DNA from 3 places in the Nocardioides sp. BE266 genome. Region 3 is predicted to be linked to each of the others. Evidence: riboswitches for the same ligand, from Rfam matches in the RefSeq annotation. Region 3 holds a riboswitch; each other region holds the start of a gene.
What was found. A riboswitch is a leader RNA that binds a small molecule or an ion and turns the genes downstream of it on or off. The one in region 3 is predicted to bind cobalamin.

Region 1 (5,818 bases), on a different contig from region 3:
TGGGTCGAGATCACGCGCGCTTCAGCCAGAACTTCGTGCTGGCCGGCTCGGCGCCCGACGTCCGCTGGACGGCGACGACGCGCAGGCGCATCGTGCCCAAGGCCGAACGGGCGGCCTTGGTGAGCTTCAGCGTGACGTCGGCGGTCGTACCGGGCGTCACGGTGTAGGCCTTCTTGGCCAGCAGCAGCTCGCGCTTCTTGCCGTTGGCGAGCTTGACCTTGCCGGCCGAGCGGACCTTGAGCGTTCCCGCGCAGGCGACGTTCGACTCGCACGCGACCGAGAGGGTGAAGCGGTTCCTCGTGACCTTCTCCACCCTGGCCGCGGCGAGCTTGCCGACGGTCGGCGGGGTGGCCGTGGCCGCGGTGGTGGCAGACGACGCACCGGACAGGGTGGTGAGCGTGAAGGTACGCGCGCCGACACCGGCCGGCAGGTCGAAGGACACCGGCACGGTGCTGCCGGTGCCGGTGACGGGCTTTGCCACGGAGCCAAGGGTGACGCAGGCCGCCTCGCCCTGGCCGAGGCCGGTGACGTTGACCGTGACGGTGCTCCGCTCGACCGCGGAGGCCGGGGCGGAGAGTCCGAGCGTGCCGTTCGCGGCCGGAGCACTGGCCAGGGCCGGGAGCGCCTGGGCAGTGGCCCGGCGGTACTGGTCGCGCGCGGCCGCGGCGATGCCGCTGGTGCGGGCGGCGGCGAGGATGCTCGGCTTGTAGGCCACGCCACCGTTGTCGGCCGCGAGCTTCGTCGCGCACGCGGCAAGGTCGGCGATCTGCACCGCTCGCAGCCAGGTGGCCGCCTTCGCCGCCGCTGCCGACTCACCCGCGCGGGACAGGGCCCAGCCGGCGAGGCCGGTCGTGTTGGCGTTGTAGCCCTCGGACGCACCCGCGCTGAACGAGCCATCGGCGGCCTGCTGGCCCTTCAGCCAGTCCGCGGCGAGCGCGGCCGCGCCGCGCGCGGTCCGGGAGGCGCCGGGGGTGTCCAGGATGTTGATGACGGCGAGTGCGGTCGTGTCGACGCTGCCGGTGTCGGCGCTCGTGCAGCCCTGCTGCGTGTCGGCCTTGTCGCCGTTGAGCTGGGCGCGGAAGAACCCGGCGTCGCACTGCTGGTCGAGCAGGAAGGTCGTCGCATCGGCGGCGCGCGTTGAGGCCGCGGTGGTCAGCGCCCGCGCGGCGAACGACTGGCCGATCACGTTGACGAAGTCGGAGTCGAAGGGGTCGTTGGTGTCGACGCCCGCGTCCTCGAGGCGGCCGACCAGCGGCGCGGAGGAGGAGACCAGGTCCTCCAGGCGCGTCACCTGGTCGGTGCCGTTGAAGTCAGTGGCGTCCTTGCCCGTCGCCTGCGCCACGCTGACCAGCTTGGCGAGGCTGCCGGCGTACACACGGTTGGGCGCGAAGGTGCCACCGGTCGCCCACGAGTCAGAGACCGGCTCGATGGCGTCGACGATGCTCGACGCGGTGGCGTCCTTGCCCACGGCCTTCAGCGCGAAGGCGAAGTCGGCGGAGAGGCCGTAGTCGTTGAAGCCGCCGAACTGGTCGTTGAAGACCAGGCCGTTGGTGAGCTGGCCGCTCAGCCAGGTGGCGCCGGCCTGGACCGCGCGGTCGGCGGTCGGGCTGGTCGGGAGCGGCGCGGCGTATGCCGGCTGCGTGAGAGTGGTGGCGGCCAGCGCGACGGCGGCCAGTCCGGAGAGGAGCTTCATGGTCCCTTCCCTCGCTGCGACAGCGAGGGCGCCGGTCGGGACCGTCTACCCGCTGCATTCCTCGACAGCGATGGTGATCAAGACGCGTCGAGGCGGGTGTTCCGGCTCGCACGGGATCGCTCCCGTGCCCACGGTTGCGGGTCAGCGCCGGTGTCGGACCGGCTTTCCCCAGCTCGGGCGTGTGTGGTGCCGACCCGGGCGGGTGCGGCGTGCGAAGCGTAACCCCGGCGCGCTCCGGGACGCACTTCGGCCCGGCGTCTCGGGACGCCGGGCCGAAGCAGGGTGCATCAGGTGGTGCTGGTGGGTCAGTTGCGGACCCGGAGCGACGTACGTGCCTCGTCGTCCGAGGTCTTCACGAGCCCGACGCGCCGCTGGTTGCCGGCGGGGAGCTGGAGCTTGCGGACGATCTTGTCGCCGGACTTCTTGCCCTTCACGCGCAGGAAGTCACCCTTGACCTGCATGCAGGCGCTCTCGCTCGGAGCCAGGCCGTACACGCGGAACTGGACCCGCTCGCCGGCGCGAGCCTGCTTGCGCACCGAGACGATCTTGAGCTTGTCCTTGCTCGCCGGGGCGAACTGCAGGCCGAGGATCGCCTGGGCCGTCGCACGACGCCACTCGTCACGCGCCTCGGCGGGAATGCCGGTGACGTTGGACGCCTTGACGCGGTCCTTGCGGTAGGCCACCGCACCGGTGTCCCTGGTCAGCGCCGTGCGGCACTTGTACTTGTCGACCGGCTGGTTCTTGCGCACCCAGAGCGCGGCCTTGAGGGCGGCGTCGCGGTTCTTCAGCAGGCCCAGCGCGTAGCCACCGATGGCCGTCGAGTTGGTGTTGATCTGGCTGATCGGCGCCGCGGCACGGATCGCGCCGCTCCCGCGCTGCCGGTCGGCGAGCCAGGTGCCGGCCTTGGCCAGCGCCCCCACCACCGCCGGGCTCTTGTCGCCCGACTCGATGAGGTTGATCACCGCGAGGGCGGTGGCGTCCGGGTCGGCCTCGCTGCCGGCGACGCCCTCCGTGCACGACTGGCTCGGCACGTCGGCCTTGTCGAAGCCTGCGCGGAAGTAGCCCGAGGCGCACTGCTGCTTGAGCAGGAAGTCGCGGGCGGCGCCGGCCTCGGTCGAGCCGGAGAGCGTCAGTGCGCGGACGGCGTAGGACTGACCGACCACGTTGGCGTTGTTGCCCGACTCGGACTTGTCGAAGATCCGGCCGGCGATCGCCGCGGCCTGCGGCTCGGCAGCCGGGTCGGCCGGCACGTTGGCCGTCCGCTCCTCGAGGCGGGCGATTAGGTTGATCCCGCCGTAGCTGATCGGGTTCTTCTTCGCCGTGCGGGCGAACGTCGCAGCCTTGGCCAGCGGACCGGCGTAGGACTCCTTCGTGCCGTCACCGACGTACTCGGCGATGCGCGGCTCGAGGGAGTTGTTGATGGCGGTCACGGTGCCGCCCTGGCTGGTGACGGTCGAGAGCGCCATCCCGGTGTCGATGGTGAGGCCGAAGTCCGGTCCGGACTTGCCGACGATGAGGCCGTTGCTGAGCTCACCGGCGATCCATTCCGCTGCGATCGTCGACGGCGTGCTGTCGGTGCCTCCCGCGGCCTTCGCCGCGCGGAGGGCGGGCGTCGGCTCGGCGGACGCCGGAGGCGCAGCGAGTACGCCGGCTCCGAGCGCCACGGTCGAGAGTGCGACCGCGGCCGATCGGATGGGTCGAATGCGATGGTGCATGACTTCCTTCCCGCTCGCCGAGGACCCCACGACGGCAGGTGCCGCCCAGTCCCCCGTGCTGCGAGCGTTGGTTGGTGATGTGACCAATGTGACTCGCAACGACCCTAACAAGTTGTCTAGACCGGGCGATCGGCGGCCGAATCAGACCAAAGTAGGGGGCCCCCAGGAAGGATCAGGACAGCTTCTCCAGGATCAGCTCGCGCACCCGACCGGCGTCGGCCTGGCCGCGCATCTCCTTCATCACCGCTCCGATGAGCGCACCGGCCGCGGCGACCTTGCCGTCGCGGATCTTGTCGGCGACGTCGGGGTTGGCGGCGATCGCGTTGTCGACGGCAGCACCGAGGGCGCCGTCGTCGGAGACCACGGCCAGTCCGCGCGCGGCGACGACCTCGTCCGGGGTGCCCTCGCCCGCGAGGACGCCCTCGAACACCTGGCGGGCCAGCTTGTCGTTGACGGTCTTGTCGTCGACCAGCGCCTGGATCCGCGCCACGTCTGCGGGAGTGATGGGCAGGTCGACCAGGTCGACGCCGTCCTCGTTGCTGCGGCGGGCGAGCTCACCGAGCCACCACTTGCGGGCGGCCTGCGGGGCGGCACCCTCGGCGATCGTCTCGATCACCAGGCCGAGCGCGCCGGCGCCGAGGGTGTCGCGCATCTCCATGTCACTGAAGCCCCACTCCGCCTGCAGCCGGGCGCGCTGGACCGTCGGGTTCTCCGGCAGCGTGCCGCGCAGCTCGTCGACCCACGCGCGGCTCGGCGCCACGGGGACGAGGTCGGGCTCGGGGAAGTAGCGGTAGTCCTCGGCATCGGACTTCTCGCGACCGCTGGTCGTGATGCCGGTGTCCTCGTGCCAGTGGCGGGTCTCCTGCAGGATCGAGCCGCCGCTGCTCAGGATCGCGGCGTGGCGCTGCATCTCGAAGCGAACGGCCCGCTCGACGGAGCGGAACGAGTTGACGTTCTTGGTCTCCGTACGGGTGCCGAGCACGCCGCTGCCCTTGGGCGAGAGCGAGAGGTTCACGTCGGCGCGCAGGTTGCCCTGGTCCATCCGGGCCTCGGAGACGCCGAGCGCCACGATGAGCTCGCGCAGCTGCGAGACGTAGGCCTTGGCGACCTCGGGCGCCTTCTCCCCTGCGCCGAGGATCGGGCGGGTCACGATCTCGATGAGCGGGATGCCGGCGCGGTTGTAGTCGACCAGCGAGTAGTCGGCGCCGTGGATGCGGCCGGTGGCGCCACCGACGTGCAGCGACTTGCCGGTGTCCTCCTCCATGTGGGCGCGCTCGATCTCGACGCGGAAGGTCTCACCGTCGACGTCGACGTCCATGTAGCCGTCGAAGCAGATCGGCTCGTCGTACTGCGAGGTCTGGAAGTTCTTCGGCATGTCCGGGTAGAAGTAGTTCTTCCGGGCGAACCGGCACCACTCGGCGATGTCGCAGTTGAGCGCGAGGCCGATCCGGATGGCCGACTCGACGGCCTTGCCGTTGACCACCGGCATCGCGCCGGGCAGGCCGAGGCAGGTCGGGCAGGTGCCGGCGTTGGGCTCGCCGCCGAACACGGCCGGGCAGCCGCAGAACATCTTCGACGCGGTGTTGAGCTCGACGTGGACCTCGAGGCCCAGCGCCGGGTCGTACGCCGCCAGCACCTCGTCGAAGGGCATGAGCGCGGTGTCGGTGGAGGTCACGACGAGACTCCTTCCAGGCCGGCGGCCTTGTCGAGCAGCGGGCCGCCCCAGGCTGCGGTGTGCAGCGCCTCGACCGCGGCGCCGACCCGGTAGACGCGGTCGTCGGCGAGAGCGGGCGCGAGCAGCTGGAGGCCGCTCGGCAGGCCGTCCTCGTCGGCGAGGCCGTTGGGCACCGAGATGCCGGGCACGCCGGCGAGGTTGGCCGGGATGGTCGCGAGGTCGTTGAGGTACATCGCCATCGGGTCGTCGAGCTTCTCCCCCAGCCTGAACGCCGTGGTGGGAGCGGTCGGCGAGGCCAGTACGTCGACCTGGGCGAAGGCGGCGTCGAAGTCGCGGCTGATCAGCGTGCGCACCTTCTGGGCCTGGCCGTAGTAGGCGTCGTAGTAGCCGCTGGAGAGGGCGTAGGTGCCGAGGATGATGCGGCGCTTGACCTCGTCGCCGAAGCCGGCGTCGCGGGTGGCCCGCATGACCTCCTCAGCGGACGGGTCGCCCTCGGGGACGACGCGGAGGCCGTAGCGCATCGCGTCGAACTTGGCGAGGTTGCTGGACGCCTCGGCCGGGAGGATCAGGTAGTAGGCCGCGAGCGCGTGCACGAAGGACGGGCACGACACCTCGACGACCTCGGCGCCGGCCTTGACCATCGCCTCGACCGAGTCGTTGAAGCGGGCCATCACGCCGGGCTGCCAGCCCTCGCCCTGCATCTCGGTGATCACGCCGACCTTCACGCCAGTCAGG
Region 2 (5,818 bases), on a different contig from region 3:
CCGCGTTCCTCGTTCGTACCCGAGATGGTCGACATGGCTCACGAACGTATCGGGCTGCTGCCCCGCACGCGTCGGGGGGTGGAGGATGGCGGCCGTGAGCACGGTCTTCCGCAACGCGACGGTCTTCGACGGGCACTCCTACCTCGGCGCGGTCGGCGACGTCGTCGTCTCAGGCGGCCGGGTGGTGGCCGTTGGCGAGGACGTCGCGCCGGCGGGGGCGGGGGTCGTGGACGTCGGGGGAGCGCTGCTGCTGCCCGGCTTCACCGACGCGCACGTGCACCCCATCCAGGGCGGGCTCGAGCGGCTGGCCTGCGACCTCAGCGGACTCCCGGTCGACGCCGCGGCCTACCTCGCGCACATCAGGGAGTACGCCGCCGCGCACCCGCAGCTGGACTGGATCCAGGGTGGCGGCTGGGCGATGGCGGCCTTCCCCGGCGGCCTGCCGACCGCGGCCGAGCTCGACGCGGTGGTGGCGGACCGGCCGGTCGCGCTGGTCAACCGCGACCACCACGGCATGTGGGCCAACAGCCGCGCCCTGGCGCTCGCGGGCATCACCGCGGCGACTCCGGATCCCGCCCACGGGCGCATCGAGCGCGACGCCGACGGGACGCCGTCCGGGATGCTCCACGAGGGTGCGATGGACCTGCTCTCCGGCGTGCTCCCGGAGGCCGACGACGCGCAGATGTACGCCGGTTTCCTCGAGGGCCAGCGGTACCTCCACTCCCTCGGGATCACCAGCTGGCAGGACGCGATCGTCGGTGCCTACTCCGGCATGCGCGACGCCGGGCCGACCTATGCCCGGGCGGCTGCGAGCGGCGACCTGACCGCGACCGTGGTCGGTGCGCTCTGGTGGGAGCGTGACCGTGGGATCGAGCAGGTGGCCGACCTGGTCGCCAAGCGCGGGGACTTCTCCCGCGGCCGGTTCGCCGCGACGGCCGTGAAGATCATGCAGGACGGCGTGGCCGAGAACGGGACGGCTGCGCTCGTCGAGCCCTACCTCGACCGGTGCGGGCACGCGACCGGCAACTCGGGCATCTCCTTCGTCGACCCGGCCCGGCTGCCGTCGTACGTCTCCCGGCTGGACGGGGAGAGCTTCCAGGTGCACTTCCACGGGCTGGGCGACCGTGGCGTGCGCGAGGCGCTCGACGCGCTCGAGGGCACCGACCCCGCGCGGCGGCACCACGTCGCGCACCTGCAGCTGGTGCACCCCGACGACGTCGCCCGCTTCGCGCGGCTCGGCGTCGCCGCGAACATCCAGGCGCTGTGGGCCTGCAACGACGACCAGATGACCGAGCTGACGATCCCGTTCCTCGGGCCGGAGCGGGCGGGGCGGCAGTACCCGTTCGGCGACCTCCACGCCGCCGGCACACGCCTGGTCGCCGGCAGCGACTGGCCGGTGAGCACTCCCGACCCGTTGGCTGCGATCCACACCGCCGTGCACCGGACGTCGTACGGCGACACGGGGGTTGCGGGCACCGAGCCGTTCCTGCCCGAGCAGGGCCTCCCGATCGAGGTGGCGTTCGCGGCCTACACCAGCGGCTCGGCCTGGGTGAACCACCGCGACGACGCCGGCACGATCGCCGTCGGCGCGGTGGCCGACCTCGTCGTGCTCGACGCCGACCCGTTAGTGACGCCCGACGAGATCGGCGCGGCGCGGGTCCGCTCGACCTGGATCGACGGGGAGTGCGTCTTCGAGGCCTGACCGGTCACGCCCCGTCGTGCAGCCGGCGGGTCCAGGCCGGGTCGTAGTCGGGGTGCGTCCCGTAGCCGACGAGCAGGATGTGGCCGGCACCGCGACGTCCGGCCGGGACGGGGGAGGCGCCTGCGCGGCTCACAGGACCACCGCATCCGGCGTGGGACGGAACGGGGACCGGCGCAGGCTCTCGGGGAGGTCTGCGACGCCCGGCCCTCCGGCACCGACCCAGTCGGCGATCGCCGAGGTTTCGTGCCGTCCGTTGAGCCGGCCGAGCCAGACGGGGCGGGCGCCCGAGCGTCGGGCCTCCCGCGACGGGCTGACCACGACGACGTCGGAGCGTTCGCAGGGTCCGAGGCAGTCGGTGACCCGCAGCGTCGCGCGGTCGCCGAGCATCGTGCGCAGGGCGTCGAGCCGGGCGGCGTGGTCGACGCCGGGTCGCTTCTTCGTGGTGCCGCAGCAGCAGCCGCGGCAGACCGTGACGGTCGGGCGGTCGCCCGTGGGCAGGGGTGCGTCCATTCGTGCAGCGCTCCATCTCTCGTGGAATCGTCAGGTGTGCATGGGACGCAGGCGGTCTCCTGACTCCTGGGTCGAGCGCTGTTCCCGGCCTTCCCGGACCTGACGGTCCAGTGGCGTCGTCGGGCGCAGCTCCCCAGTCACAGTGGCGAGGACCGTGTCGGGCTTGCACCGACTTCCCGGTCTGCGTCTCGCGGGGAGTCTACGGGCGGTGCCGGGCGACGAGCTGCAGGAGGGTCGCGTGGGTCTCGGCATCCGCGGCGGCGACGAGACCGGGGCCGGTGTGGACGGGTGCTCCGTCGAAGTCGCTGACCACGACGCCGGGCGCTGCCTCGCACAGGGCGATGCCCGGCGTGAAGTGCAGGCTGCCCTCGAGGCGACCGTCGGTGACGTACGCCAGTCGCCGCCCGGCCGCCACCCAGGCGAGTGCGAGCGTGGTGGACTCCACCCGCGGCGCGAACGTCGCCCGGAAATCGGGGTCGGCGGCGAGCTGGGCACCGACGAACGGGCGGTCGAGCGGACCGTCGGCGTTGATGTTCACCAGTCGGTTGGCGGGCGCAGCGTGCTCACGGCCCAGGACGCCGAAGGCACCGTCGTCGGCCCAGTAGACCTCGCCGCTCGGCGGGTGGGCGACCGCCGCGACACTCGTCGAGCCGCCGACGACCAGGGCGACGTTGACCGAGAACAGGGGAGTGAAGGCGGCGAAGTTGAGGGTGCCGCACAGCGGATCGACCAGCCAGGTGCGGTCCCGCGCACCGCTCACCTCGCCCAGCTCCTCGCCGACGAAGGCGTCGTCGGGGCGGGCGGCACGGATCACGTCGAGGATCGCCTGCTCGGCCTCGACGTCGGCGGCGGTCGCGAAGTCGGTGGCCGACTTGGCCTGTCGGGTGAGCTCGGAGCCGTACATCCGCTGCAGCACGGCCGCTCCCGCACGCGCCGCGCGGACGGCGACGTCGAGGTCGGTGTCGCTCACGTGCCGCAGAAGGTCTGGTAGCCGGTGCCGAAGGACTCCGGCGCGGGCTCGGCGAAGCGCTCCTGCCCCGGGCGGACGTCGTACGGCTGCGAGAGGACGTCGAGGAGCTGGTTCAGCGGCGCGAGGTCGCCGTCGGTGCCGGCCGCCAGCGCCTCCTCGACGAGGTGGTTGCGAGGGACGTAGGCCGGGTTGACCCGGTCCATCGCCGCCGCGTCGGGGGAGAGCGCCAGCCAGCGCTCCGCCCAGGCGTCGTACGCCGCCAGGTCGAGCACGAGCCCACGCGCGGGTGCGGCGTCACCGCGGGCCGCGTCACCGAGGCCGCGGAAGAACGACGTGTGGTCGACGTGGTTGTCGCGCATGAGCGTGACGAGGTCGGCCACGAGCGCCGAGGTGACGGCGTCGGCCAGGCCCTCGGGCAGGCCGAGCTTCGCGTGCATGCCCGCCTTCCACGCGTCGGAGTAGAGGTCGCGGAACTTCTCGAGCGAGGCCACGGCGAGGGCCACCGCGTCGTCCTGCTCGTCGGCGAGGAGGGGGAGGAGCGCCTCGGCGAAGCGGGCGAGGTTCCACTCCGCGACGACCGGCTGGTTGCCGTAGGCGTAGCGGCCGCCGGTGTCGATCGAGCTGAAGACGGTCGCCGGGTCGAAGGCGTCGATGAAGGCGCACGGGCCGTAGTCGATGGTCTCGCCCGAGATGGTCATGTTGTCGGTGTTCATCACGCCGTGGACGAAGCCGACGAGCATCCACTGGGCGACCAGCGACGCCTGGGCTGCCACCACGGCCTCGAAGAGGGCGAGGTGGGGCTGCTCGGCGTCGGCCGCCTCGGGATGGTGCCGCGCGATGGCGTGGTCGGCGAGCCGGCGGAGCAGGTCGAGGTCGTCGGTGGCGCGGGCGTACTGGAAGGTCCCGACCCGCAGGTGGCTGCTCGCGACCCGCGCGAGGACGGCGCCGGGCAGCACGACCTCGCGGTGCACCTCGCGGCCGGTCGCGACGACAGCCAGCGACCTGGTCGTGGGGATGCCGAGGGCGTGCATCGCCTCGCTGATTACGTACTCGCGCAGCATCGGGCCCACGGCGGCGTAGCCGTCACCGCCCCGGGAGAACGGCGTACGGCCCGAGCCCTTGAGGTGCAGGTCGCGCAGGCGCCCTTCACCGTCGCCGAGCTCGCCGAGCAGCAGCGCGCGGCCGTCTCCGAGGCGCGGCGAGTAGCCGCCGAACTGGTGGCCGGCGTAGGCCTGGGCCACCGGGGTCGCGCCCTCGGGGACGCGGGTGCCGGTCAGCAGCCCGACGCCGTCGGCGGTGCGCAGCCAGTCGGGGTCCAGGCCGAGGTCGCTCGCGAGGGCGTCGTTGAGCACGAGCGGGCGCGGCTCGGGCACCTCGGCGGCCTGCCAGGGGAGGGCCAGCTCGGGGAGGTCGTCGGCGTACTGGTGGCCGAGGTCGACGGCCGGGACCACGCGCGTGTTCACGTCGTCGACGATACGGGCCCCGGCGTAGCAGGATCGCGCCATGTCGTCAGATGCCCCTCCGGCTCGCGGCCGCTGCCTGTGCGGTGCCGTGGCGTACGCCGTCACCGGGCCGCTGCGGCCGGTGGTCAACTGCCACTGCGAGCGGTGTCGCCGGTTCACCGGGCACCACATGGCGGCGACGTCCGCCGCGCTGGCCGACCTCTCGCTCACCGACCCCGGTGGCGACCTGGCCTGGTACGCCGTCGACGGCGCGGCGTACGGCTCCTGCCGCCGGTGCGGGTCGTCGTTGTTCTGGCGAGCCGACGACGCACCGGAGCGGTGGTCGATCTGCGCGGGCACGCTGGACCCGCCGACGGGGCTGACGACAGTCGAGGCGTGGTGGGTGTCGCAGGCCAGCGACTACGCGACGCGGCCCGACCTGCCCGAGCGCGCCACCGAGTTACCCAGCGTCTGATCCAGCGTCTGAGGCAGCGTGGTCAGGCGCCGCCGGCGGGCAGCGCCTCGAGCATGATCTCGGGGTTGTCGCGCGCGGTGACCTGGGCACGCCACTGGTCGACGAACAGCGCGAGGTGCGTGCCGTCGCTGCGCTGGAGGACCTCGACACCGCGCTTGCCGGCGAGGGCGGCGGCGCCGGCGGCGTCGGTGCGGCGGGCGACCTGGTAGTCGAGCCGGGAGAAGCGGATGGGCGAGTTGAACTCGTTGGTCATCCGGTCCTCGACGACCTCGAACTGCATGGGGCCGACGGCGGCGAGGACCGGGTTCTGGTCGCCGCGCAGGTCGGAGCGCAACACCTGCACCACGCCCTCCTGGTCGAGCTGCTCGATCCCGCGGCGGAACTGCTTGTAGCGACCGATGTCGCCGGCGCTCGCGGTCACGAAGTGCTCGGGCGCGAAGCTCGGGACCGGTGGGTACTCGATGGCGTCGCCGACGTACACCGTGTCACCGACCCGCAGCGCCTGGGCGTTGACGAAGCCGATCACGTCGCCCGGCTCGGCGGTCTCGATCACGGTCGTGTCGCGGCCGAAGACCGACTGGGCGAACTTCGTGGTGAAGGGGCGGCCCGTCGTGGCGTGGGTGACGACCATGCCGCGCTCGAAGGTGCCGGACACGACGCGGGCGTAGGCGAGGCGGTCGCGGTGGGCGTTGTTCATGCCGGACTGCACCTTGAAGACG
Region 3 (5,818 bases):
CCCGTGGCGGATCCGGTACGGCGACCAGCTCGACGCCGAGGTCGTCGCAGATCGCCCGGCGGAGGGCGAGCAGCGGGTCGCCGGGCCCCTTGTCGGCGGCGATGACGTAGTCGCAGCCCGCGATCGCCTCGCGGGCCTCGCCGGTCAGCTGCCCGGGGTGGCAGCCGATCCCGACGACCCGCACGCGGGTGGCCGCACCGGCCTCGATCATCGGTCCTCCAGCTCGCCCTCGACGTCGAGGTAGACCTGCTGGAGCGCGGCCATCACGTCGGCGTCGGGCGACTCCCAGAGCCCGCGGTCGGCGGCCTCGTGCAGCCGCTCGACGATGCCCCGCAGCGCCCACGGGTTCGACGTACGCAGGAACTGCTGGTTGGTCTCGTCGAGGACGTACTCCTTGGCCAGCGACTCGTACATCCAGTCGTGCACGACGCCTGCGGTGGCGTCGAAGCCGAAGAGGTAGTCGACGGTGGCGGCGAGCTCGAAGGCGCCCTTGTAGCCGTGGCGCTGCATCGCACCGATCCACCGCGGGTTGACCACGCGGGCGCGGAAGACGCGGTTGGTCTCCTCCTGCAGCGTGCGGGTGCGCACCGCGTCGGGCGTGGTCGAGTCGCCGACATAGGCCTTCGGGTCACTGCCGGTCAGCGCGCGCACGGTCGCGACCATGCCGCCGTGGTACTGGAAGTAGTCGTCGCTGTCGGCGATGTCGTGCTCGCGGGTGTCGACGTTCTTGGCGGCGACCTTGATCCGCTTGTAGTTGGTGCGCATGTCGTCGGCGGCCGGCGCGCCGTCGAGGTCGCGACCGTAGGCGAAACCGCCCCACGACGTGTAGACCTCGGCGAGGTCGTCGTCGCCCCGCCAGTTGCCCGACTCGACGACCTGCAGGATCCCGGCGCCGTACGACCCCGGCTTGGAGCCGAAGATGCGCGTCGTCGCGCGCCGCTCGTCGCCGTGCTCGGCGAGGTCGGCGCGCGCGTGGGCGCGGACGTAGTTCTGCTCGTCGGGCTCGTCGAGGCCCGCCACCAGGCGTACGGCGTCGTCGAGCATCGCGACCACGTGCGGGAAGGCGTCGCGGAAGAAGCCGGAGATCCGGACCGTGACGTCGATGCGCGGGCGGCCGAGCTCGTCGAGCGGGATGACCTGCAGGTCGTTCACCCGGCGTGACCCCTCGTCCCACGCCGGGCGAACGCCCATCAGCGCGAGCACCTCGGCGATGTCGTCGCCGCTCGTGCGCATCGCGCTCGTCCCCCACACCGAGAGCCCTACGGACTGGGGATACGTTCCGGTCTCGTCGACGTACTTCGCGACGAGCGACTCGGCCATCGCCTGGCCGGTCTGCCACGCCAGGCGCGACGGGACCGCGCGCGGGTCGACGGTGTAGAAGTTGCGGCCGGTCGGCAGCACGTTGACCAGGCCGCGCAGCGGCGAGCCCGACGGACCCGCGGCGATGAAGCCTCCGTCGAGCGCGTGGATCACGGCGTCCAGCTCGTCGGTGGTGCGCGCGAGCCTGGGTACGACCTGGGTGGCCGCGAACTCCAGCACCCGCTGGACCTCCGGGTCGTCGTGCAGCTCCTTCGCCCGCGCGACGTCCCAGTCGGCCTTGTCCATCTGCTCGACCAGGTCGCGCGCGATCGCCTCGACGCGGTCGGTCTCCACGGTCGTCTCCACCTCAGCTGGTCGAGTAGACACCGAGGAACGAGGGGTCGTATCGAGACCCAGGCCCAGCGCGCTCCGCAGCCCCGGCACCGCCTGCGCCTGCCCGCCGAAGACCTGGGCAGCGCGCAGGATCGACAGCACGAGGTTCACCCGCGCCTCGCCGGCGGGTGCCTCACCGAGCACGTGCAGCCCGTCGCGGATCTGGGCGTCCTTGATCTCACAGAGCCAGCCGTCGACGTGCATGATGAAGTCGTCGAAGTCCTCCGCGTCGGGCTGCTCGTCGAGCCCGAGGTCGCGGTGCATCTCGGCGGCGTGCATCAGCTGCCAGATCTCGCCGCGGATCGCCGGCAGCTTGGCCGGGTCCATCGCGGCGATGTTGGCGTGCTCGTCGAGGAGCTGCTCGAGGCGGGCGATGTCGCCGTAGGACTCCGCGCGCGCCATCGGCGGCACGAGGTGGTCGACGATCGTGGCGTGCGCGCGGCGCTTGGCCTGCGCGCCCTCGCCGGGGTCGTTGACGAGGAACGGGTAGACCATCGGCAGGTTGCCGAGCGCCGCATCCGTGCCGCAGCTCGCCGACAGCGCAGCGTTCTTGCCGGGCAGCCACTCGAGCGAGCCGTGCTTGCCGAGGTGCACCACCGCGTCGGCCTTGAAGCCGTGCTCCAGCCAGCGGTAGGCGCCGAGGTAGTGGTGCGTCGGCGCCAGGTCGGGGTCGTGGTAGATCGCGATCGGGTTCTCGCCGAAGCCGCGCGGCGGCTGGATGAGCAGCACCACGTTGCCTGCGCGCACGGTCGCGAGCACGAGCTCGTTCTGGTCGTTGACGAACAGCTCGCCGGGCGCCTCGCCCCAGGCCTCGACCATGTCGGCCTTCAGGTCCTCGGGCAGGTCGCGGGTCCAGTCGGCGTACTGCTCCTTCGTGATCCGGACGTGCGCGTCGGCCAGCTGCGCGTGCGTCAGCCACTCCTCGTCCTGCCCGCCCGCGGCGATGAGCGCATGGATCAGCGCGTCGCCCGCCGCACTCTCGTTGGTCGAGTAGCCGTCGCGAGGAACGAGCGACGGTGTATCGAGACCGTCCAGGATGTCGGTGACGACGTTGCCGTCGCCGAGGTCGTACCCCTCCGCGCGCAGCCGCTGCAGCATCCGGATCGCGGAGACGGGGGTGTCGAGGCCGACGGCGTTGCCGATGCGCGCGTGCTTGGTGGGGTACGCCGACAGCACGAGGGCGAGCCGCTTCTCGGCGTTCGGTATCCGGCGCAGGCGCGCGTGGCGGACCGCGATGCCGGCGACGCGTGCGCACCGCTCGGGGTCGGCGACGTAGTGGGGCAGGCCGTCGGCGTCGACCTCCTTGAAGGAGAACGGCGCGGTGATGATGCGGCCGTCGAACTCCGGGATCGCGATCTGGGTCGCCGAGTCGAGCGGGCTGACGCCGTCGTCCGACTCCTCCCACTCCGCACGGCTGCTCGTCAGGCACAGGCCCTGGATGATCGGGATGTCGAGCGCGGACATCCGCGCGACGTCCCACGACTCGTCGTCCCCACCGGCGCTCGCGCCCGCCGGCGTGCTGCCGCCGGCCGCGAGGACCGTGACGATGAGCGCGTCGAGCGTGCCGAAGGCGTCGTACAGCTCGTCGGGCGCGGCCCGCAGGGAGCCCGCGAAGATCGGCACCCCGACGGCGTCGCCCGTCGCATCGATGGCGTCGGCCAGCGCGTGCGCGAAGGCGGTGTTCCCGCTCGCCTCGTGGGCGCGGTAGTAGAGCACCCCGATCCGAGCCTTCTCCATAGCCGGTCGAGTAGCCGCCGAGGAACGAGGCGGCGTATCGAGACCCGCTCCCTCCGCGAACCCCCACTGCGGCAGCACCTTCGGCGGCTCGAAGCCCTCCCCGGTCAGCAGCACCGTGTCGGAGAGGAAGGCGTGGAGCTGGCGGAGGTTCTCCGGACCGCCCTCGGCGAGGTAGCGGTGGGCCTCGGCCGCGACGCCCATCGGCACCGACGACAGCTCCATCAGCTCGGCGCTCGGCGACTGCTCGCCGCCGAGCACGACGACGGGCTTGCCGGTCGCGGCGACGCGCGCGAACCCGGAGCACAGGTCCTGCGGCGAGCCGAGCAGTCGGCCGACCACGAGGTCGCAGCCCTCGATGACCTCGGCCATCGACTGGTGGCCGGGCCGCGCCGGGTTGGCGAGGACGTAGTCGGCGCCGGACGCCCGCGCGCTCAGCAGGTCGGTGTCGGACGTGGACAGGAGTGCGATGCGCACGGTTTCCTCCCGCGGGGTTCTCGCCCCTCGTTTGTCGGATCCCGCGTGGTCCAGTGTCTGGCTCGAGCCCATTGCTGGGCCCTCACAGTGGCGGAACCGCCCCGGACTCACACCGGGTTCCTGGGTTCCACGCAGGTGGCTCGCGCAGCCTACCCACATCGGTGGTCGAGTAGCCGCGAGGGACGAGCGGCGTATCGAGACCCCTCTCCCCCGCCGGTTGAGCAGCGAGCGCCAGCGAGCGTGTCGAAACCCAGGCCGTGCCATCCTTCGACCCATGGAGCGGACCCGAGGCGACCTGTGCCCGGGCGTCTTCCGTCCGTGGCCGGCCGACGACGGAGCCCTGGTCCGCCTCCGCATCCCCGGTGGCCACGTCTCGCGCACCACGCTTCTCTCGTTGGTCGATGTCGCGGAGCAGCACGGCGACGGCCGGGTCCACCTCACCAAGCGGGCCAACCTCCAGGTCCGCGCCCTGCCTCTCGTCGACGGAGCCGTGCCAGCCGAGGTCGTCGAGGCGATCCGCGCGACCGGTCTGCTCCCCCACCCCGACCACGAGCTGGTCCGCAACATCCTCGTCTCGCCGCTGACCGGCCTCCACGGCGGCCGCGCCGACCTCCGCCCGGTGACCGCCGAGCTCGACGAGCGCATCTGCGCGACCCCGTCGCTCGCGAAGCTCCCGGGCCGCTTCCTCCTCGTCCTCGACGACGGGCGCGGCGACCTCGTCGATCGCTCGTGCGACCTCGGCCTCGTCGCCCTCGACGCGGAGACGGTCCAGCTGCGGATCGGCAGCACCCACTGGGGTCCGGTCGTCCCGCTGCACGAGGCAGCCGCCCGACTCACCGGTCTCGCCCGCGCCTTCCAGCAGGTCCGCGACACCGCCTGGCACGTCGACGAGCTCCCCGTCCCGCCCGCGTCGCACGACGCCAACCCGCACCTACCCGCCGCGAGCACCCCGCCGTCGTACGGCGACGTGGCGGAGGGCATCACCCACCTCGAGGTCCCCGACGGAGTCCTCGACCGCGGCTTCCTCGACGGCCTCGCCGAGCACCTCGTCGTCACCCCGTGGAAGTCACTCCTGCAGGTGGTCGAGTAGTCGCCGAGGCGCGAGCGACCACCGCTGGTTGAGGTGCGAGCGAAGCGAGCCTCGAAACCCCTCAGCCCTGGTCGTCCCGGCGCTGGCTCCCGAGCCACACGCCCGCCGCCACGGCACCCGTCAGCGCCGACATCACGCCACCCAGAGCCATGACACATCCGAGGACGAACACGACAGGTAGGCCCACCTGGTAGTCATCGACCTCGGGAGGAGGCGTCCCGTCGCTCATGAAATCCACCGTGTAGGTGCCCGACTCGAGCCACTCCCGAAGCAGCACCGCGAGCCCCACGGCGAAGAGCGCGGCGCCGCCTGCAAGCAGCATCGCAATCGTCCGCTTGAGCGGTCCGTCCATCCGTCCCCCTGTGATCGAGCGCCGACGCTAGCGGCCCGCCCGCTGCGCCGTCCCAGGAACCGCCGACCCTCAGGCGAGCGCGTAGGGCGGGACCAGCGCACCGGCAACGACGCAGACCCACCCGAGGAACAGCCACGGATAGTGCCGTCCGGTCGACGGCGACGGGCTGCGGATCTCGCGCAGCCGGCCGCGGTAGCCGATCGTCGCGAGGGCACTGCCAGCGAGCGCGAGCGGCGGCCCGATCCAGAACGCACCGAGCCCGCTGGACGCGGCGAGGTAGGCATAGAGCCCGGCCACGCCGAGGCCGGCTGCGATGAGGGGCACCGCACTGCGGAGGAGCTGGGCTCGCTCCAACCGCTTGACGGTGCGGTCGACGGGGTCCATGGCGTCCGCACCGTACCGCCCGATGGAGACTGGCCCCGTGACCCGACCCGACGCCGAGACCGCCGCCCGCTCGCTGATCGCCGAGCGTT

Region 1: it holds a riboswitch for cobalamin, as region 3 does, so the genes downstream of both, J2X46_RS21765 (hypothetical protein) here and cobN (cobaltochelatase subunit CobN) in region 3, are expected to answer to the same signal.
Region 2: it holds a riboswitch for cobalamin, as region 3 does, so the genes downstream of both, J2X46_RS21990 ((2Fe-2S) ferredoxin domain-containing protein) here and cobN (cobaltochelatase subunit CobN) in region 3, are expected to answer to the same signal.

Annotation. Positions count from the first base shown of each region.
Region 1 covers NZ_JAURTI010000009.1:132,346-138,163, reverse strand. Annotated here, with positions in the region: gene J2X46_RS21765 (hypothetical protein) at 11-1,693, opposite strand; cobalamin riboswitch at 1,767-1,906, opposite strand; gene J2X46_RS21760 (terpene cyclase/mutase family protein) at 1,999-3,357, opposite strand; gene gatB (Asp-tRNA(Asn)/Glu-tRNA(Gln) amidotransferase subunit GatB) at 3,581-5,059, opposite strand; gene gatA (Asp-tRNA(Asn)/Glu-tRNA(Gln) amidotransferase subunit GatA) at 5,080-5,818, opposite strand, start outside.
Region 2 covers NZ_JAURTI010000010.1:32,338-38,155, reverse strand. Annotated here, with positions in the region: gene J2X46_RS22005 (TIGR00366 family protein) at 1-35, opposite strand, end outside; gene J2X46_RS22000 (amidohydrolase) at 95-1,702, shown strand; gene J2X46_RS21995 (hypothetical protein) at 1,707-1,835, opposite strand; gene J2X46_RS21990 ((2Fe-2S) ferredoxin domain-containing protein) at 1,832-2,212, opposite strand; cobalamin riboswitch at 2,265-2,393, opposite strand; gene J2X46_RS21985 (inositol monophosphatase family protein) at 2,412-3,182, opposite strand; gene J2X46_RS21980 (protein adenylyltransferase SelO family protein) at 3,179-4,645, opposite strand; gene J2X46_RS21975 (GFA family protein) at 4,686-5,099, shown strand; gene J2X46_RS21970 (peptide chain release factor 3) at 5,122-5,818, opposite strand, start outside.
Region 3 covers NZ_JAURTI010000002.1:37,401-43,218, reverse strand. Annotated here, with positions in the region: gene cobF (precorrin-6A synthase (deacetylating)) at 1-211, opposite strand, end outside; gene cobN (cobaltochelatase subunit CobN) at 208-3,903, opposite strand; cobalamin riboswitch at 3,934-4,075, opposite strand; gene J2X46_RS04490 (nitrite reductase) at 4,178-4,993, shown strand; gene J2X46_RS04485 (hypothetical protein) at 5,055-5,345, opposite strand; gene J2X46_RS04480 (hypothetical protein) at 5,415-5,729, opposite strand; gene J2X46_RS04475 (nucleotidyltransferase domain-containing protein) at 5,767-5,818, shown strand, end outside.